Linked DNA regions of Gemmobacter sp. 24YEA27. The main gene of each other region encodes a partner of the protein of the gene in region 3 in a complex. Links are inferred from orthologs where the notes say so. Each region holds a gene or a part of one and is shown on either strand. Other genes may lie near its edges. The genes, in order: QNO18_RS13300, QNO18_RS02645 and dnaN.

The links.
Region 1: the proteins of dnaN (region 3) and QNO18_RS13300 are in contact, whole or in part, in a cryo-EM structure (PDB 8GIZ), measured with the Escherichia coli proteins. The link is inferred for Gemmobacter sp. 24YEA27 from one-to-one orthologs.
Region 2: the proteins of dnaN (region 3) and QNO18_RS02645 are in contact, whole or in part, in a solved structure (PDB 1OK7), measured with the Escherichia coli proteins. The link is inferred for Gemmobacter sp. 24YEA27 from one-to-one orthologs.

What each region holds. Positions count from the first base shown.
Region 1 is NZ_JASJPW010000001.1:2,665,002-2,667,953, reverse strand. Bases 154-2,952 are described here. They hold QNO18_RS13300 (DNA polymerase III subunit delta'), read right to left. Parts: upstream 2,224-2,952; coding sequence 1,084-2,223; downstream 154-1,083. Other genes in these bases: tmk (dTMP kinase), read right to left, coding at 2,331-2,952; QNO18_RS13305 (TatD family hydrolase), read right to left, coding at 154-1,053. Outside these bases: QNO18_RS13310 (MBL fold metallo-hydrolase), read right to left, coding at 1-145; more of QNO18_RS13305, read right to left, coding at 142-153. UniProt on the Escherichia coli protein: Part of the beta sliding clamp loading complex, which hydrolyzes ATP to load the beta clamp onto primed DNA to form the DNA replication pre-initiation complex.
Region 2 is NZ_JASJPW010000001.1:524,958-528,108, reverse strand. Bases 96-3,093 are described here. They hold QNO18_RS02645 (DNA polymerase IV), read right to left. Parts: upstream 2,242-3,093; coding sequence 949-2,241; downstream 96-948. Other genes in these bases: QNO18_RS02640 (DEAD/DEAH box helicase), read left to right, coding at 2,640-3,093; QNO18_RS02650 (hypothetical protein), read left to right, coding at 324-665; dapD (2,3,4,5-tetrahydropyridine-2,6-dicarboxylate N-succinyltransferase), read left to right, coding at 96-245. In the rest of the region: more of dapD, read left to right, coding at 1-95; more of QNO18_RS02640, read left to right, coding at 3,094-3,151. UniProt on the Escherichia coli protein: Poorly processive, error-prone DNA polymerase involved in translesion repair and untargeted mutagenesis. Copies undamaged DNA at stalled replication forks, which arise in vivo from mismatched or misaligned primer ends.
Region 3 is NZ_JASJPW010000001.1:644,146-647,224, reverse strand. Bases 51-2,976 are described here. They hold dnaN (DNA polymerase III subunit beta), read right to left. Parts: upstream 2,110-2,976; coding sequence 991-2,109; downstream 51-990. Other genes in these bases: dnaA (chromosomal replication initiator protein DnaA), read right to left, coding at 2,287-2,976; recF (DNA replication/repair protein RecF), read right to left, coding at 51-932. Also shown: more of recF, read right to left, coding at 1-50; more of dnaA, read right to left, coding at 2,977-3,079. UniProt on the Escherichia coli protein: Confers DNA tethering and processivity to DNA polymerases and other proteins. Acts as a clamp, forming a ring around DNA (a reaction catalyzed by the clamp-loading complex) which diffuses in an ATP-independent manner freely and bidirectionally along dsDNA.

The DNA.
Region 1 (2,952 bases), 2.0 Mb from region 3 along the record:
CGGCACTGATCCGCTCGACCAGCATCGAACAGCGGCGGCGCCGGTTTTTCGGATTGGAAGGATCGCAATCGCCCCAGTTATTGCCGATCCGCGGCACGCCGCCGGAGGAGCCGCAGCCGAGAATGGTAAAGCGCAGGAGGCTCATGGCTGGCCTCCGGTCGCCGACGGGGCGCTGGCTGGCGACGGGACCCCGGCGGGGGGCTGGCCGTCGCCCGGCAAAGCCCCGAACGCGGCAGCCCGGGGAAACAGCCGGTCGAAATTCGCGCTGGTGGCGCGGGCGAATTCGGCCTCGCTCAGCCCGAAAAGACCCGCGCCCACACGGGCGGTATGGGCGACATAGGCCGGCTCGTTGCGTTTGCCCCGATAGGGCGGCGGCGCGAGATAGGGGCTGTCGGTCTCGACCAGCACGCGGTCAAGCGGCGCGCGGGCGAAGATATCGCGGATCTCCTTGCTTTTGGGGAAAGCGGCGATCCCCGACATCGAGAGGTAAAAGCCCAGATCCAGCGCCACTTCCGCCAGCCTTGCGCCGGAGGTGTAGCAATGCATCACGCAGCTGAAGGGCGCGGTCTTCATACCATCCGTCAGCAGGCGCTCCATATCCGCATCGGCATCGCGGGAATGGATCACCAGCGGCAGGCGAGAGAGCTGCGCGGCCTCGATATGGACCTGGAGCGAGGCGAGCTGCGCGTCGCGGGTCTCGGGCGTATAGTGGAAATCGAGCCCGGTTTCGCCAAGGGCCACGAATTTCGGATGCTGGCTCAGCGCGATCAGCTCCGGCGCGGTGATTGCCGGTTCCTCGGTCACATGCAGCGGGTGGACGCCATAGGTGTAGAAGACGCCGGGATGGGCCTCGGCCAGGCTCTGGCACAAGGGCAGCCGCGCGATCCTGGTGCAGATCGTCACCATCCGCGTGACACCGGCGGCGGCGGCACGGGCGATCAGCTCATCAGTCTGCCCTTCGAAATCCGGGAAATCGAGATGGCAATGGCTGTCAACCAGCAGCGGCAGAGAGGGCATATCGGCGGGCGTATCGTGGCGTGTTTCGGGGGGCATCGTATTCCGGTCTCGGTTCTGGCCGGCATGTCAGCCGGAGGCGAGGCTTCCCGCCATAGCGTCGATCCTCAGGAGGATATCCATGAGAAGCGCGGCAGGGTCAAGGTTGACCGACTTGCCGCGCCGGGCGCGGAGCGTCAGGCTTTGCGCAAGTTCGGCCCAGGGGCGGGCGGCGGCGGTTCCGGGCGCGAGCCGGGCAAAGAGCGCCGCTTCGCCCGGCGCGGCTTCGGGCGGGGTTTCGCGTTTGGCGGCAGCGCGGGCAAGTCGCGAGAGGAAAAGCTCGATCTGGGTCAGGACGAGGTCGAACCGGTCACTCTGGCCCCGGGCGCCAGCGGCCTCGCTCAGCGCAAGCGCGCGCGGGCGGTCAAGGCGCGGCAAGGTGGAAAACAGCGTCACCAGCGCAGCATAGGTTTCGAGCCCTTCGAGATTGGTCAGGCGAAAGGCCTCGCCCGCCGAGCCGCCTGCGAGTTCGCTCAGGGCCGCGATCTCATGCGGCTGCGCCACGCCCCCGGCCTGGGTCAGCGCATCGGAAAGCGCATCCGGGGCCAGCGGTGTAAGGCGCAGCTCGCGGCAGCGCGAGCGGATCGTCGGCAAGAGCCGCGCCGGCTGATGCGAGACCATGAGGAACGTGGTGCCGGGCGGCGGCTCTTCAAGCAGTTTCAGAAGCGCATTGGCGGCATTGGGGTTCATCTCGTCAACGCTGTCGACAATGGCGACGCGGCGTCCGCCATCGGCTGCAGAGAGGGCGAAGAAACTTTTCATCCGCCGGACCTCATCAACCGTGATCACCTGCGAGATGGCGTTGCGTTTGTCATTCGGGGCGCGGCGCAAGAGGAACAGCCGCGGCTCGGCCAAAGCGCGCATCCGCCGCGCGACCGGGCTTTCGGGATCGGTGTCGAGGGAGGCGGGCAGATCGGACGTGCCGAAAAGGCCGCCATCCGTGCCGGGATCAGGTGTCGTCAGAAGGAAACGGGCGATCTTCCAGGCCAGAGTGGCCTTGCCGACGCCTTTGGGGCCGGTGAGCATCCAGGCGTGATGCAGCCGGCCATGGTTCCAGGCGTCGAGGAAACCGGCCTCGGCAGCCTGCTGGCCAAACACCGCAGCAGTCTCGCGGGGATGGGGCGCACCTTCAGTGCGGTCGGGTTCCGGAAGATCAGGATCGTCAGCCATGGGCTTTCATTGCATGTCGGGGAGCCTGGGGAAAGGGGCTGCGGGCAGGCGCAGTGCCCCTGCTTTGCGCGGGCCAATCCGTACAAAGCCCTTCCGGAGAATTTCGGTCAGGAGGAAGGGGGCAGTTCCGGCGCCACGGTCTCGCGGATGCGCGCGGCGATCTGGTCGGGCGAGGCATCGCCGCTGATCACCCGGAACCGGCCCGGATGGGCATCGGCGAGGGCGAGAAAGCCGTTGCGGGCGGCGGTCTGGAAGGCGAGGCCCATATCCTCGAACCGCATCTCATGGCCCTGGCGGGCAGTAGCACGGGCGAGGCCGGTCTCGGGCGCAAGATCGATGAGCACGGTGAGATCGGGCTCGATCCCGATCATCAGGTCATGGAGCCGGTCGACGGTTGCCGTCAGATCACCCCGGGTCAGGCCCTGGAAGATGCGGGTGCTGTCGGCAAACCGGTCGCAGATCACCACCTCGCCGCGCGCAATCGCCGGGCGGATGGTCTTCTCTACATGGTCACGGCGGGCGGCGGTGAAGAGGAGGATCTCGGTCTCGGCCGACCAGCGGTCGGTGGCGCCCTCAAGCACGAGGCGGCGGATTTCTTCGGCCCCAGGCGAGCCACCGGGTTCGCGGGTCAGGGTGACCGTGCGGCCCTCGGCACGCAGGCTCTCGGCGAGGCGCCGGGCCTGGGTGCTTTTGCCGGATCCGTCGATCCCTTCGAAGGAGAGGAACAGT
Region 2 (3,151 bases), 120 kb from region 3 along the record:
TCGAGGGCTGCATCGTGCGTGAGGGCGCGGTCCTGGGCATGGGTGTGTTCATCGGGAAATCGACCAAGATCGTCGACCGTGAGACCGGCGAAGTGATGTATGGCGAAGTGCCGGCAGGTTCGGTCGTTGTCGCGGGCTCGCTGCCCTCGAAGAACGGGGTGAACCTTTACTGCGCGGTGATTGTGAAACGGGTCGATGCACAGACGCGGTCCAAGACCTCGATCAACGAGCTGCTGCGCGACTGAGCCGCAGGTGAACAGGGGCGCGGGTCGGTTTCTGAGCAGAAACCGGCCCAAATCCTTTGAAGGATTTGGGGGCGCGACATGGATGATGTTGAGAAGCCGGTAAAAGAAAAACGTCCGCAGCAGGTCTATTCGCTGGTGGTCGAGGTTGGTCGCAAGGCCGGTGACGGTCTCCCGGAGAAAGCGACCGGAGCGGCATTGCTGTGCTATGCCTCGGGCGTGGATGAGGCAGAGGCGGTGCGCGAGACGGTGGCGATCCTGAAGGATGCCGATCTCTCGCCGCTGGAAGTCCAGGGGCTTGGCACGCTTGAAGAGCGCCGGGCCGCCGGGGATGAGATCGGCGAAGACGAGGTCGTGCTGATGGAGCGCGCTCTGGCCGAGAATTCGGTGATCGTGGCGCAGATGACGCCGTTCTTCGACTGACCTTATTCGCCCGGTTGAAAACACAATTGCGGGGGCAGAAGAGGCGCCTTCCGGGCGGGGCTGTGGAAGGGGAAATGTCGCGGCCCGCGACCCGCTGACCTGGCTTGCCGCGCGCTGGATCCAGGTTCGGGGCAGGTCAGTGCCGTCTCGCCTTGCTGAGCACAGCATCGCTTTCCCCCTCTCTGAAGATCAGCAAGGGTCAGATCGCAGTGCCCGTCTCTGTTCTGTCTCCGGGGAGGCTCTAGACGTCGCTGGCGGGAATATTACGCCAGAAGGAAAAGGCTCAGCGCAAGGCCCGGCCTTTGATGATGGCATCCTTGCCGAAACGGGCGCGGATCGCATCTGCCGCATGTTCCGCCTTTGCGCGCTGGGCGGCGGTCGGGTCGAGAAGGTCGGGGCTGCGGTCGGCCTCAGTTCCGGGGCAGAGATCGGCAAGGCCGGTTCCGATCAGGCGAAACGGGCCCCTGACGCCTGCGCGGTCGAGCATATTGCGCGCGGTGCGGTAGATGCGGTCGGCAAGCTGGGTCGGATCTGACAGCGCCTGGCGGCGGGTGACAATCTGGAAGTCACCCTTTCTCAGTTTGAGCGTGACGGTGCGGCCGGCGAGGTCCTTGGCTTTCGCGCGGTCGGAGACCTGTTCGGCAAGCCGCCAGAGATGGCCGTCGAGCAAATCGGCATCGGTGGTGTCCTCAAAAAATGTGGTTTCCTTTGAGATGGATTTCAGACCGGTATCGCGGCTGACGCGGCGATGGTCTTCGCCCCGCGCCAGGTGCCAGAGGCGTTCGCCCATCTGGCCAAATCGCAATGCCAGATCGCGACGGTCCCAGCGGAGGAGATCGGCAATGGTTCTGACCCCTGCGGCCTCAAGCGCGCTCCGGCTCGCTGCGCCGACACCCCAGATGATGCCGACCGGTTTTGGCATCAGGAAAGCCTGGGTCTCGGCCCGCCCGATCACCGAAAAGCCGCGCGGCTTATCGAGATCCGAGGCAATCTTGGCCAGAAATTTGTTATGCGACAAGCCGATCGAGCCGGAAACGCCGATCTCGTCCTCCATCCGCTTTGTCAGCCGCGCGAGCAGCACGGCAGGCGGCGCGCCATGCAGCCGCGCGGTGCCAGAGAGATCGAGAAAGGCCTCATCCAGCGACAGGGGTTCAATGTCGGGAGTCAGCTCTTCCATCATGGCGCGGATCTGCCGCGACGCTTCGGCGTAATGCGCGATGCGGGGGGGCACGACCACGGCCTCGGGGCAGAGCTTCATCGCCTGGAACATCGGCATGGCCGAGCGCACGCCTTTGATCCGGGCAAGATAGCAACAGGTCGAAACCACGCCGCGCCTGCCGCCGCCGACGATCAGCGGCTGGTCTCGCAGCGCCGGATTGTCGCGTTTTTCAACGCTGGCGTAAAAGGCGTCGCAATCCATATGGGCGATGGAAAGGTGGTCGAGCTCGGCATGGACGATGACCCTGGGCGACCGGCAGGAGGGGCAGCGGCGGCCACGCCCCACCAGGCCCGGTTGGTCGATACCTGGCTGTCCTGGTTCGAATCGGGTCAGGCAATCGCGGCAGAGGGCTGGCATAATAGCGGGGATCATACCCGGAACATCGGCCTTGGAACAGAGGTGGCGGGCCCGGTTCGGCCTTGGCGGGCAGGGCGATTTGCTGTCTGGGGCCTGATGGGCGGTGATTTATGGACAGTGGCGGGAAAACCCTGTATGGCGCCCCCAGGCCTGTCTGCTCCGGGCCGCGACCGGGAGGGTTGCGGCGGTGCTCTGGGCCTTCTTTCTGGCTCATATGCGGGGGCGACTGGCTCCCTGACAGGACAAATAATGACGATTGATTCTATCGCAGGCCCGCTTAAGGCGGCGCTGGCAGCCAAGGGCTATTCCGCGCTGACCCCGGTGCAGGAGGCCGTGCTGGCCCCGAACTGATCGGGCGCGATCTGCTGGTTTCGGCGCAGACCGGGTCGGGCAAGACGGTGGCCTTCGGCCTGGCCATCGCGCCCGAGGTTCTGGGCGGCATCGACCGGCTTCTGCCGCCGGAAAAGCCGCTGGCTCTGGTCATCGCGCCGACCCGCGAACTGGCGCTTCAGGTGCAGCGCGAACTGGTCTGGCTGTATGAGGGGGCTGTCGTGGCCTCTTGCGTGGGCGGGATGGATTACCGCACCGAACGCCGAGCTCTTTCCCAGGGCGCCCATATCGTGGTCGGCACTCCGGGCCGGTTGCGCGACCATGTCGAGCGCAAGTCGCTTGATCTGTCGGAACTGGCGGCGGTCGTCCTCGATGAGGCCGATGAGATGCTGGATATGGGCTTTGCCGAGGATCTGGAATTCCTGCTGGGCGGCGCCCCGGAAGAAAAGCGCGTGCTGATGTTCTCGGCCACGGTGCCGAAAGAGATCGCCTCGCTTGCCGCGACCTATCAGCGCGAAGCGCGCCGCGTCGAGGTGAAATCTTCGGCCAGCCAGCATGCCGATATCGAATATCGCGCGAT
Region 3 (3,079 bases):
TCGAGATGCGCCGCCACCTCATCCAGCAGCAAAACCGGCGCGAAACCGGTCTCGGCCGCCAGAGCGCGCGCATTGGCAAGGATCAGCGAGATCAGAAGCGCCTTCTGCTCGCCGGTAGAGCACATCGCGACCGGCACGCCCTTGTCGCTGTAGACCGCCTCGAGATCGGCACGATGCGGCCCGATCAGCGCCCGGCCTGCCGCCATATCACGCCGCCGGCCCAAAGCCAGGGCGGCGGCAAGATTGCCCTTGTCATCTTCCGGGTGGCTCAGGCTGAGATCGGCACGGGGAAAGGCCGAAACCGCCCCGGCCTGGGCCGCTTTGATCCGCTCCAGCACCGCGCTCCGGTTGGCGGCGATGATCGCGCCGGTCTCGGCCATCCGCGCCTCAAGCGCGGAATACCAGTGCGGGTCACTGACGTCGTCGCGAAACAGGCGGTTGCGCTGCCGCATCGCCTTTTCATAGGCCAGCGTGGCCTCGGCATGGTCGGGAAAAAACGACAAAGCCATGCGGTCGAGGAATTTGCGCCGCCCCTCGGCGCCTTCCAGCCAGAGCCGGTCCATCGCCGGCACGAGCCACAGAACCCGCATCACCTGACCAAGCGCCAGCTGGGTCGTGGCCTTGTCATCAAGCCGGACCTGCCGCGTTCCGCCCGGTTCGGCCCAGGTTTCCAGCCGGTGCAACCCGCCCGGGCCCGATACATCCGCAGTGATTTTCCAGCCGATTGCTTCGGGCCGGCGGATGAATTCCTCAGACGTCGCCCCACGCAAACCGCGCCCCGGCGACAGAAGCGACACCGCTTCCAGAATATTGGTCTTTCCGGCGCCATTCGCCCCGGAAATCGCCACCGGTCTTCCGTCAAATTCCAGCCGCAAAGCCTGGTGGCTGCGAAAATGCGACAGGCTCAGCGCAGTGACCCAAAGCCCGCTCATTTTCTGTCCCTAAATATCCCGGGGGTGTGGGGGCTGGCCCCCACTTTGCGGCCCGAAATCAGACGCGCATCGGCATCACGACATAGACTGCCGATGTGTCATTGCCCTCGCGCATCAGCGTCGGATCACCTGAAGAATTGAACAGGAAAACCGCATTCTCACGATCCACCTGGCTGGCGATCTCCAGCAGGTATTTCGCGTTGAAGCCGATTTCCAGCCGCTCATCGGCATAGGCAACGGCGAGCTCTTCCTCAGCTGCACCGCTGTCCGGCGCATTGACCGAAAGCACCAGCCGATCCTCGTCAAGCGACAGCTTCACCGCGCGCGAGCGCTCTGACGACACGGTCGCCACCCGGTCAACCGCTTTGGCGAACTCGCTGGCGTCGACCTCAAGCCGGCGGGTGTTATGCTGCGGGATCACGCGGGTATAATCCGGGAAAGTGCCGTCGATCACTTTCGAGGTCAGCGTGATTGCCGGGGTCGCGAAGCGGATCTTGGTCTCGGAAACCGAAACCGCGATTTTCGCCTCATCATCATCAAGCAGCTTGCGCAGCTCGTTGACGGTTTTGCGCGGCACGATCACGCCTGCCATCTCTTCGGCGCCCGCCGGCAGCGGCGCATCGATCCGTGCAAGGCGGTGACCATCGGTCGCTACCGCGCGCAAGACCGGGCCATCATCGCCGGTCGAGACATGCAGATAAACGCCGTTCAGATAATAGCGTGTCTCTTCGGTCGAAATCGCGAATTTCGCCTTGTCGAACAGCCGGCGCAGATCGGTGGCTGGGGCCGAAAAATTCGTGCTGTATTCCGATGACGCCATCACCGGGAAATCTTCTTTCGGCAGCGTCGCCAGGCTGAAAGTCGAGCGCCCTGCCGTGATGGTCAGCCGCCCCGAGGCGCCATCCTCTGACAGGTTGACCAGCGCGCCATCCGGCAGTTTCCGCACGATCTCATGCAGCATGACCGCCGAGACCGTGGTTGCTCCGGCGCGTTCGACCATTGCATCGGTCCGGTCGACCACCTCGATATCCAGATCGGTCGCGCGGAAGGACACCTGGGCGCCTTCAGCCTCGATCAGCACATTGGCAAGGATCGGGATCGTATTACGCCGCTCGACAACGGATTGAGCCTGAGCCAGCGCCTTAAGAAGCGATGCGCGTTCGATCGAGAGTTTCATTCGTCCAAATCCTCTTGCCCGCATTCAGGGCGCACGAAGCGAGCCGGGAAGCCCGGTTGCCTGTTTTGCCCGACTTTGCGAAGCTTTGCCAGTCTCGTCAAGACCGAGCCGTATCCATCTGGCGCAACCCGGAGTTTTTAAAAACTCCGGGCCGATTTCTTGCAAGAAATCGGGCGGTCAGCCCTGCAACAGCCGCTTGAGCAACTGGATGTCATCAGCAAGCTGGCTGTCGAGCGCCGCCAGTTCCTCGATCTTCCGCACGCCATGCATGATTGTTGTATGGTCACGTCCGCCGAAACGGCGGCCAATTTCCGGCAAAGAGCGCGAAGTCAGCTGTTTTGACAGATACATTGCCACCTGACGAGGTCGCGCGATGGTGCGCAGGCGCTTTGGCCCGATCATATCCGAGAGCCTGATATTATAGTGCTCGGCGACCTTGCGCTGGATCTCCTCGATCGACAGTTTGCGATCCGAGGCGCGCAGAATGTCGGCGAGACAGTCCTGCGCCAGTTCCAGGGTGATTTCACGCCCAACCAGCGAGGCGAAGGCGTAAAGTCGGGTCAGCGCGCCTTCCAGCACCCGAACATTGGTCGTGATACGATGCGCGAGGAACTCCAGCACGCCATGGCTGATCGCGAGCCCGCCATATTGGCCACGGTAGAATTCGGCTTTCTGCTGCAGAATACCGAGGCGCAGTTCGTAATCGGTCGGATGCAGGTCAACCACCAGGCCGCATTGCAGCCGTGATTTGATCCGGTCTTCCAGATCTTTGATCTCGCCAGGCGCGCGGTCGGCCGAGATGATGATCTGCTTATTCTGATCTACCAGCGCGTTGAACGTATGGAAGAACTCCTCCTGGGTGGAATCCTTGCCGGCGATGAATTGCACATCATCCACCATCAGCACATCCACCGAGCGGAACAGCGATTTGAAATCCATCACCTGTTTGTCGCGCAGCGCCTGGATGAAG